Regions from separate parts of the Aeromonas enteropelogenes genome, predicted to be linked through region 1. Evidence: predicted binding sites of a transcription regulator. Region 1 holds the regulator's gene; the other holds the start of a gene.

Region 1 (5,185 bases):
ACGGCAAGGGGGGCGCCCAGGATCTCGACTGGCCACTGCTGGCCAAAGACAAGCAGACCCTGGTGTTCTACATGGGGCTTTCATCCTGCGCCACCATCCGCGAGCAGCTGCTGGCCCACGGCAAGGAGGGCGACACCCCGGTGGCGCTGATCGAGCGCGGCACCCAGCCGAGCCAGCGGGTCATCCGCGGCACCCTTGACCAGTTGCCCGAGCTGGCGGTGGGTGTCGAGAGCCCGGCCCTTATCATGGTGGGCTCGGTGGTGACCCTGGCCGAGCAACTTGCCTGGTTTGGACAAGACCAACAAGCCCTCTCCCGCCAGGCCCTCGCCTGAGCGGTCTTGGCATGTGAGTCATGAGGCCACCGCAAGGTGGCCTCATTTTTATCCAGCCATCACTAAATCCCGGTCATAACCTGTTGTTTTAAGTCTGGTATCCTATGGGCATTTGGCCTATCGGCCACCAGCTCAGGAATTTTTTCATGTCTCTGCCCCTCAAAAACAGCGCCAAGCAGCGCGCGGAAGACAGATCCCGCATTCTCACCCTGCTGCTGGGCGACGATGCCCTCACCGACAGCCTGCTCGACCCCCAGCTTGAACAGGATGCGGGTCAGCGCGACCAGACCAGCCAGCTGAGCGGGCTGGTCAACGGCCTGCCCGCCGCCGACATCGCCGATGCCCTCGAATCCCTGCCTCCCGATGAACGCCACGCCCTCTGGCATCTGGTGAGCGAAGACAAACGCGGCCAGGTGCTGGTCGAGGCATCGGAGACGGTGTGGGAGAGCCTCATCAGCGGCATGAGCGACCGCGAGCTGCTGCATGCCCTGCGCTCCCTCGACATCGACGATCAGATCTATCTGGGCCAGTACCTGCCCCGCAACCTGATGGGACGCCTGCTCACCTCCATGGCCCCCGCCGATCGGGATCGGGTGCGCGAAGTGATCCGCTACGGTAAGCACACGGTCGGCGCCATGATGGACTTCGAGCTCATCACGGTGCGCCCCGACGTGAGCCTCGCCACCGTGCAACGTTTCTTGCGGCTGCGGGGCAAGATCCCCGCCAACACCGACAAGCTGTTTGTCATCGATCGGCGCAACCACCTGCTCGGCGAACTGGCCCTCACCACTGTGCTGCTGCACAAACCCGCCACCCTGGTGAGCGAGGTGATGGAGCAGGATCCCATCACCTTTGATCCCGAAGACAACGACGAGGCAGCGGCCCGTACCTTCGAGCGGGATGATCTGCTTTCCGCCGCCGTGGTGGATGCCAAGGGCAAGCTGATGGGCCGCCTCACCGTCGAGGAGATCGTGGATGTGGTCTATGAGGAGAGCGACACCGATCTGCGCCGCATGGGGGGGATCAGCGAGGAGGAGGATGTGTTCGCACCAGTCGCCAAGGCGGTGAAGACCCGCTGGGCCTGGCTCGCCCTCAACCTCTGCACCGCCTTCGTGGCGTCGCGAGTGATCGGCCTGTTCGAGCACACCATCTCGCAACTGGTGGCGCTGGCGGCCCTGATGCCCATCGTCGCCGGGATCGGCGGCAACACAGGCAACCAGACCATCACCATGATAGTGCGGGCGCTGGCGCTGCAGCACATTCAGGCGGGCAACCTCTCCTTCCTGCTGTTGCGGGAGCTGGGGGTGGCCTTCATCAACGGTCTGGTGTGGGGTGGCATCATGGGGGTCGTCACCTTCCTGCTCTATCAGGATGCGGCGCTGGGCGCCGTGATGACCCTCGCCATGGTGCTCAACCTGCTGGTGGCGGCGCTGATGGGGGTCATCATCCCCATGACCATGAGCCGGCTGGGTCGCGATCCGGCGGTGGGGGCCAGCGTGATGATCACCGCCATCACCGACACCGGCGGCTTCTTCATCTTTCTGGGGCTGGCCACCCTGTTCCTGCTGTAAACAAGAAGGGAGCCGGCGGCTCCCTTCTTTGTCATGCTCGACTTCTGCGACAGGCGCAGCTCAGGGTCTGGCGTTGCGCCCCTGCTGCCACCCCTTGCCGAGGGCACGACCGATGGGCACCACCGGGGCCAGCCGGACGCTGTCGACAGCCTGGGCACCATGACCCCGCTTGAACAACAGCACCAGGCGCACCACTTTCTCCTTCGGGCAGCCGAGCCAGAGCGCCCAGTGCGGCCCCTTGTGATGAAGCCAGAGTCCGTAAAACCAGGTCATCCGGTTTCCCTTGATAAAACGGGTGATGGAGGATTCAGGCGCCGGTACGCAGCGCTTCGAATCCCATGGCGTGTTCGATGCCATATGCCACTCCTCCTTGACTGACAGGTCACTCAGGTACGTCGACTCATCCCCTGGCAACGTCCTGCCTTGCTTCGAGTGAGATCAGGATGACCCTGGCCTATGTGCCGGCCGGCCCTGCGACACTCCCCTTCTATCCCGTGAAGGTCTGCTTGCGGTTGTCATTGTGCGGCGCTCGCCCCGTGGGGCGGAGCAGCCAGACCCTGACGGTCTGGCCCTGATCTGAGCATATATCCGAAACGGGCGGTTTGCGGGCTGGCGCGGGGGACAAAAACGGCGAGGTTCAGGATCTGCTTGAATTGGCAGGAAAGAGGCGCAGAAACAACACGGCCTCCCGAAGGAGGCCGTGTGGCGAGAAAGGAGATTACATCCAGTCGGCGTTGCGGATCACTCCGACCGCCAGCCCCTCGATGGTGAGATGCTGGCTGGCGAGATCCACTTCGATGGGGGAGAGCTCTTCGTTCTCCGGCAGCAGCCACACCTGACTGCCCTTGCGCTGGAAGCGTTTGACGGTGACATCCTCGTCAAGCCGCGCCACCACCACCTGGCCGTTGCGCACCTCCTGGGTCTTGTGCACCGCCAGCAGGTCGCCATCCAGGATGCCGATGTTCTTCATGCTCATCCCTTGCACCCGCAGCAGGAAGTCGGCGCGCGGGTGGAACAGGGCGGGATCCACCTGATAGTGGCTCTCGATATGCTCCTGGGCCAGGATGGGTTCACCGGCAGCCACCTTGCCGATCAGCGGCAGGCCGCTCTCTTCCAGCGCCTCTTCCTCTTCGAGCAGCAGACGGATGCCGCGGGACGTGCCCGGCATGATCTCGATGACCCCTTTTTTGGCCAGGGCCTTCAGATGTTCTTCGGCCGCATTGGCCGACTTGAAACCAAGCTTCTGGGCAATCTCGGCGCGAGTCGGCGGCATGCCGGTCTCGTTCATGTTCACCTTGATCAGCTCCAGCACTTCGGCCTGGCGGGGGGTAAGGGGTTTCATAGAATTGGCACCTGTCTTTTTATACAGCACACTGGCAGTATATACAGTGCAGTGGCCAAGGCAAGGCGCAGCTGACATTTGTCGCGACCAACCGGCAATTTCACCCTGTTTTGATCCCGCACGACTGAACTCATCGTACCTCTCGGCGACAAGGGGCCGGTGATTTGCTATGCTCACGCCGCATTTTTTTGGAGAGCAGACGCACATGTCCCCAGGACAGAAGATTTCCAGAGCCATCTTGCAATGGCCGGTCAGCGGCTTGGTCAATCACAAAAGCCTGCCGGAAAATCCCATCACAGAACTCAAGCTGGATCCGGCCAGACCCATCGTCTACGCCCTGAAAACCAGCTCGATCACCGACCTGATGACCCTGCAGCAGTGCTGCGAGGATCTCGGTCTGCCGGGCCCCTTTACGCCGCTGGAACTGAACGGCCAGCTGCTGCCGCGCTATGTCTGTCTGGATCGTCCGCCTCCCCTCTTCGGCAAGCGCAGCAAGCCGCTTCCCTTCCTGCAGGAGTTCCACCAGCTGCTGGATCTGCACAAGCAGGATCCGGCGCTGGATATCCAGGTAGTGCCCGTCACCCTGTTCTGGGGCCGTGCCCCGGGCCGGGAGGGAGAAGAGGCCTCCGGGCTCAACATCATCAGCAGTCTGGCGCCGAACCGGCTCAAGAAGGCACTCATCGTGATCCTCAAGGGTCGCGAAAACCTGGTGCGCTTCTCCCCGCCCCTCTCCCTGCGCTACATGGCGGACAAACACGGTACCGACGAGGCCATCGCCCACAAGCTGGCGCGGGTCGCTCGTACCCACTTCAGCCGCCAGCAGCTGGCGGCCACCGGACCGAAACTGCCCAACCGCAACCTGCTGTTCAAACAACTGCTGGATTCGAGCGTGATCCAGCAGGCCATCGCCGAAGAGGCAGAGCGGGAGAACATCAGCCTGGAGAAGGCGCAGAAACGCGCCCACGGCTACATGGACGAGATCGCCTCTGACTTCTCCTACCGGCTGATCCGCCTCGGCGAGAGCTTCCTCGGCTGGCTGTGGAACAAGCTCTATCGTGGCCTCTCGGTCAACGGCGCCGAAAAGGTGCGCCAGCTGGCCCAGGAAGGGCACGAGATCGTCTATGTGCCCTGCCATCGCAGCCACATGGACTACCTGCTGCTCTCCTATGTCATCTATCACCAGGGGATGGTGCCGCCCCATATCGCGGCGGGCATCAACCTCAACTTCTGGCCGGCGGGCCCCATCTTCCGCCACGGCGGTGCCTTCTTCATCCGCCGCACCTTCAAGGGCAATCCGCTCTACAGCACGGTATTTCGCGAGTACCTGAACCTGCTGTTCGCCAAGGGCTACTCGGTGGAGTTCTTCACCGAGGGGGGCCGTTCGCGCACCGGCCGCCTGCTGCCGCCCAAGACCGGCATGCTGGCTATGACCCTGCAAGCCATGATGCGCGGGCTTGACCGCCCGGTCACCCTGGTACCCGTCTACCTCGGCTACGAGCACGTGATGGAGGTGAACACCTACCACAACGAGCTCAAGGGCAGCCGCAAGGAGAAGGAGAGCTTCCTGCAGGTACTCGGCATCCTGCGCAAGCTGCGCAACTACGGCCGCGGCTTCGTCAACTTTGGCGAGCCGCTGACCCTCAACAGCTACCTGAGCGAGCATATTCCGGACTGGAAGGATCATATCGGGGAAGAGGAGCGCCCGGAGTGGATGGCCAGCACGGTCAATACCCTGGCCGATCTGCTGATGACCCGTATCAACGGCGCCGCCGCTGTCAATGGCCTGACCCTGAGCGCCCTGGCGCTGCTGGCCGCCGAGCGCCATGCCCTGACCCGTGACGAGTTGCAGGCCCAACTCAACACCTATCTGGATCTGCTCAAGGCGGTGCCCTACAGTGCCCAGAGCACCATCCCGGACGAGGATGCCGGCACCCTGCTGG
Region 2 (5,185 bases), 790 kb from region 1:
TGTCGACCTGCAGCAGCGGGGCCACCAGTGTGCGGGTCAGCCAGAACCCGCAGAGGATGACCGCAATCAGGCTCAACACCAGACCGGTCAGCAACAGGCCGTGGGTATGGCCGATGATGTCGTGCAGCCGGGCGACCTGATCTTCCACTGTGGCGTCCCCCTGGGCTTCGATATCAACCAGCTGTTTTTGCAGCTCATCGGCACTGGCTTCGTAGCTAGCTTGCTGGATTTGATAGGCGCTCAGGGCCGAAGTCCAGGTCTCCAGCAGCTGATGGTGCCGTGACATCAGGGTGCGGTACTGGCTGGCCAGCGACTGGCCGGCAAATTCGCCGCTCCCTTCGCTGTCGAACAACCCGGTGGCCAGCATGCGATCAACGGCGCTCTGGTAGAAATCGGTCGCCTCCTTGAGCTCTTCCCTGATGGCGGGGGTGACGCCCTGGCTGCGCATCTTCTCCAGCGCATAGAGTTGGCGCAAGAAACCGATGTTGGCCTCCATACCGCCATCGGCGGCTTCCCAGCGGGTGGCAAGACCGCCATTCCAGCTGATGAGCTGGTCGGGGGACTGGGTGAGCGCCTCGACGGCGCCATCGCCGATCACTTCCAGCTGGGTCGAAATACGCTCCATGCGCTCGGCGTTATCCCGCAGCGCCTTATCCACCTCGATATAGCTGTCATGGAGGCCCAGCAGTTTTTCCTGTTGCTGCTGATACTCCTGCTTGCGCTGCGTCATGGCGGCGATGGTGCTGTCGTCGATCAGCTTGCCCTGGGCGACCCGGGACAGTGCATCGTCGGCGGTGGCCCTGGCGGCATCGAGGGCCGGACGATCAAGGGGTGTGCCGTTTTGCATCTTCTGGATATGGAGTTGCTGGTTGCCCAGTTCGATGGAGCCCTCCATGGCGCCGTCCGCGGTTTGCCAGGCTGCGCCCAGCACGTAGGAGAGCAGTGCCTCCAGCCGCTGACTGCCATACCAGCCCGCAGCGCCCATACCCAGGGTGCAAGCGAGCAGTATGGTGAGCGCCAGGGTGAATGTGGTGACAATTTTCATCTGATGCCTTCCTTGGTATCGACACTGGATCGAACAGAGTTCCGAACGGATTCAGTGTAGTCGTTTATGTTCCGGCACAACGCCTGCGGCGTGGCAGGGATCGCCCGTGCCTTGTAACCAATAAGGAAAGCATGGTGGTGAAAGGCATAAAAAGCCGCTCTGACCACCCGGTGGTGTAAGGCCTATGCTGGATACTTATCCAGTTATTCTTTATGCTATGAACCAATTTTCGAATCGTCGTATTGGTAAGGAGAGAGCCGTGATCGGTCGCTTGAGAGGCATTGTCATTGAAAAGCAGCCCCCCGAGGTTTTGCTGGAGGTTGGCGGGGTCGGCTACGAGGTGCAGATGCCCATGAGCTGCTTCTACGACCTGCCGGATATCGGCCAGGAGGCGACCATCCAGACCCATTTCGTGGTGCGTGAAGATGCCCAGCTGCTCTATGGCTTCAACCACAAGCAGGAGCGGGCACTGTTTCGCGAGCTGATCAAGACCAACGGTGTGGGCCCCAAATTGGCGCTGGCCATTCTCTCCGGCATGACTGCCAGCCAGTTTGTCCTGTGTGTCGAGCGCGAGGAGATAAGCTCTCTGGTCAAATTGCCCGGGGTGGGCAAGAAGACGGCGGAGCGGCTGGTGGTCGAGATGAAGGACAGGCTCAAGGGCTGGGTCAGCCACGATCTCTTCTCGCCGGCGGCCGTGCCCCTGCCTGCCAGCGAACCGGCCCTGCGGGCGCCGGATGCGGCAGAAGAGGCGGCCAGCGCGCTGGTGGCCCTTGGTTACAAGCCACAGCAGGCCAGCCAGATCGTCAGCAAGATCGCCGCCGATGGCATGTCGGTGGAAGAGATCATCCGTGAATCCCTGCGTAGTCTGGTGTGAGGTAGTCGATGATTGAAGCGGATCGTCTCATCTCGGCAAGTGCCGCCCGTGAGGATGACATTATCGATCGGGCCATTCGCCCCAAGAAACTGGCCGACTACACGGGCCAGGATACCGTCTGCGAACAGATGGAGATCTTCATCGAGGCGGCGCGGCAACGGGGAGAGGCCCTCGATCACCTGCTGATCTTCGGCCCGCCGGGTCTGGGCAAGACGACCCTCGCCAACATTGTCGCCAACGAGATGGGGGTGAACATCAAGACCACATCGGGTCCGGTGCTGGAAAAGGCCGGCGATCTGGCTGCGCTGCTCACCAACCTCGAGCCCAACGATGTGCTGTTCATCGACGAGATCCACCGCCTGAGCCCCGTGGTGGAGGAGGTGCTCTACCCGGCCATGGAGGATTACCAGCTCGACATCATGATAGGGGAGGGGCCGGCGGCCCGCTCCATCAAGCTCGACCTGCCCCCCTTCACCCTGATCGGGGCAACCACCCGGGCCGGCTCTCTCACCAGCCCGCTGCGGGATCGCTTCGGTATCGTCCAGCGGCTGGAGTTCTACAACGTCAAGGATCTCACCGACATCGTCTCCCGCAGTGCCCGCTGCCTGGGGCTCGACATGTCGGAGGATGGTGCCATCGAGGTGGCCCGTCGTTCTCGCGGCACCCCGCGAATTGCTAATCGTTTGTTAAGGCGGGTGCGGGATTTTGCCCAGGTCAAGTCTGACGGCAAGATTGACGGCCCCATTGCAGCCCGTGCCATGGACATGCTGGACGTGGATAACGAGGGGTTCGACTTCATGGACCGCAAGCTATTGTTGGCTGTCATCGACAAGTTTATGGGGGGGCCTGTGGGGCTTGATAATCTGGCGGCCGCCATCGGGGAAGAGAAAGATACCATCGAGGATGTGCTGGAGCCTTACCTGATCCAGCAGGGATATCTGCAACGCACTCCCAGAGGGCGGATAGCGGCCACGCGAGCCTATGCCCATTTCGGCCTTCAGCGGCCAGATGAGAAGTGAAAACAGACACTTGATTAGAAAACCGCCGCCAACGGCGGTTTTTTTATTGGCGGGATAAAAAAAAAGCCCACGGCGGATGCGGTGGGCAAAGACAATTCAGGATGGATGTTCACAACCAGTGAGTACGTCCGGATACAGACCGGAAAAAAACGAGTGAGCCGTCGCGAGCTCTCAGAGTCGGTTCAATTGATAGAGTTGAACAAAAGAAAGCTTGTAGTAGCTGATGGTTTTAGCAACAAACTTTTTCATCTTCGATTCCAATAAACAGGTTCAAACGGATGGTCGGATACGTACCGTGAACCCTGATTAACCGGCCTGTATCCAAGGGGATGTCCTCACTGCGAGGCGCATTGTAGGAGTTCGAATCAGCCCGGGCAAACAAGAAAAATTGCACCATTCAAATTAGTTTAACTAATGATGAATTTGGTCTGATTGATTCGCATGAGTATGCATTGTTTGCAGTTTTAAATTGCTTTTCCGAGGCGGCCAGAACAATCCGGATAACATGATAAACATGACCTTGGCTGTTATTTTTAAATTAAACTAGAGAGCGAGATGTTAAAAATTTAAATTGATTTAAATCAATGTTTTACATCAAGTCTAATTTTGTGATCCAGCTCTCTTCATCGCTTTGTAAATAGTTTAAAGATGCCTTTTGAAGCCATGTAATTGGGTCGCTTTTACATTGATTTCAATCAAATAAAGGTGATATAAAACCACGGTCATCATGGGCGAGAATAAATTCCAGCTGGTTGTTTTAGAATTGTTAAACATTAGCTTTCTTTGTTCTCAGGTATTGCCTTGTTGTTAATATTGGTCGTTGGTGAAGGGGTTTTGTTGTGAGGATTTACAGCAAGCTCCATTTGCTAACCCCCAACGGAAGCTTTGTCCCTAAATCTTAAAATAGCCGTGCCAATAATCGGTGAGGAAACATCATGATTGCTGAGCATGTGGTCGACCTATCGCGGTTCCAGTTCGCTGCGACGGCCCTCTATCACTTCTTGTTTGTCCCCCTGACGCTGGGAATGACCTTCATTCTCGCGATCATGGAATCTGTCTATGTTATGACCAACAACCCCATCTACAAGGACATGACCAAGTTCTGGGGCAAGTTGTTCGCCATTAACTTCGCCCTCGGGGTGACCACGGGTTTGACCATGGAGTTCCAGTTCGGGACCAACTGGGCTTACTACTCCCACTATGTCGGCGACATCTTCGGGGCCCCGCTGGCCATCGAAGGGCTGATGGCCTTCTTCCTGGAGTCCACCTTCGTCGGTATGTTCTTCTTCGGTTGGGATCGTCTCTCCAAGCATCAACACCTGGCTGCCACCTGGTTGATGGCGCTGGGGACCAACCTCTCCGCCCTCTGGATCCTGGTTGCCAACGGCTGGATGCAGAACCCGGTCGGTGCCGAGTTCAACTTTGAATCCATGCGCATGGAAATGGTGAGCTTCGCCGATCTGGTGTTCAACCCGGTAGCTCAGGTCAAGTTCGTGCACACTGTTGCAGCGGGCTACACCTGCGGCGCCATGTTTGTACTGGGCATCTCCTCCTACTACCTGCTGAAGAATCGTGATGTGGCCTTCGCCCGTCGCTCCTTCGCCATTGCTGCCGCCTTCGGTATGGCCTCCATCCTCTCCGTGCTGGTGCTGGGTGACGAGTCCGGTTACGAGACAGGTGAAGTGCAGAAGGTGAAACTGGCTGCCATCGAAGCCGAGTGGGAGACTGAACCCGCGCCAGCCGCCTTTACCCTGTTCGGTATTCCGAATCAGGAAGAGATGCGCACCGACTACGCCATCAAGATCCCTTATGCCCTTGGCATCATCGCGACCCGTTCCCTGGACGGTCAGGTGACCGGTCTCAAGGATCTGAAGAGCGAGCACGAGCTGCGCGTGCGCAACGGCATGACCGCCTACGACCTGCTGACCAAGCTGCAATCCGGCGACAAGTCTGACGAGACCCGCGCTCGCTTCGACGAAGTGAAGCAGGATCTGGGTTACGGTCTGCTGCTCAAGCGTTACACCAACAATGTGACCGATGCGACCGAGGAGCAGATCATGGCTGCGGTGGATGACTCCATCCCGCACGTACTGCCGCTGTTCTTCGCCTTCCGCATCATGGTAGCGACCGGCATGGTGATGCTGGTGCTGATCGGCCTGGCCTTCTATGACAGTGCCCGTCACCGCATCGGCGAGCGCAAGTGGCTGCTCAAGGCCCTGCTGTGGGGTATCCCGCTGCCGTGGATCG

What was found. The regulator LexA, encoded in region 1, represses DNA repair genes until DNA is damaged. The targets are predictions, from matches to a motif close to ANCTGTNTNNNNANACAGNT.
Region 2: the regulator LexA is predicted to act here: its motif matches at 1,231-1,250, upstream of ruvA (Holliday junction branch migration protein RuvA).

The regions. Positions count from the first base shown of each region.
Region 1 covers NZ_CP083625.1:1,242,542-1,247,726, forward strand. Annotated here, with positions in the region: gene cysG (siroheme synthase CysG) at 1-332, shown strand, start outside; gene mgtE (magnesium transporter) at 479-1,903, shown strand; gene LA321_RS05860 (hypothetical protein) at 1,964-2,260, opposite strand; gene lexA (transcriptional repressor LexA) at 2,622-3,245, opposite strand; gene plsB (glycerol-3-phosphate 1-O-acyltransferase PlsB) at 3,451-5,185, shown strand, end outside.
Region 2 covers NZ_CP083625.1:2,029,658-2,034,842, forward strand. Annotated here, with positions in the region: gene LA321_RS09545 (methyl-accepting chemotaxis protein) at 1-1,045, opposite strand, end outside; gene ruvA (Holliday junction branch migration protein RuvA) at 1,305-1,919, shown strand; gene ruvB (Holliday junction branch migration DNA helicase RuvB) at 1,928-2,938, shown strand; gene LA321_RS09560 (cytochrome ubiquinol oxidase subunit I) at 3,874-5,185, shown strand, end outside.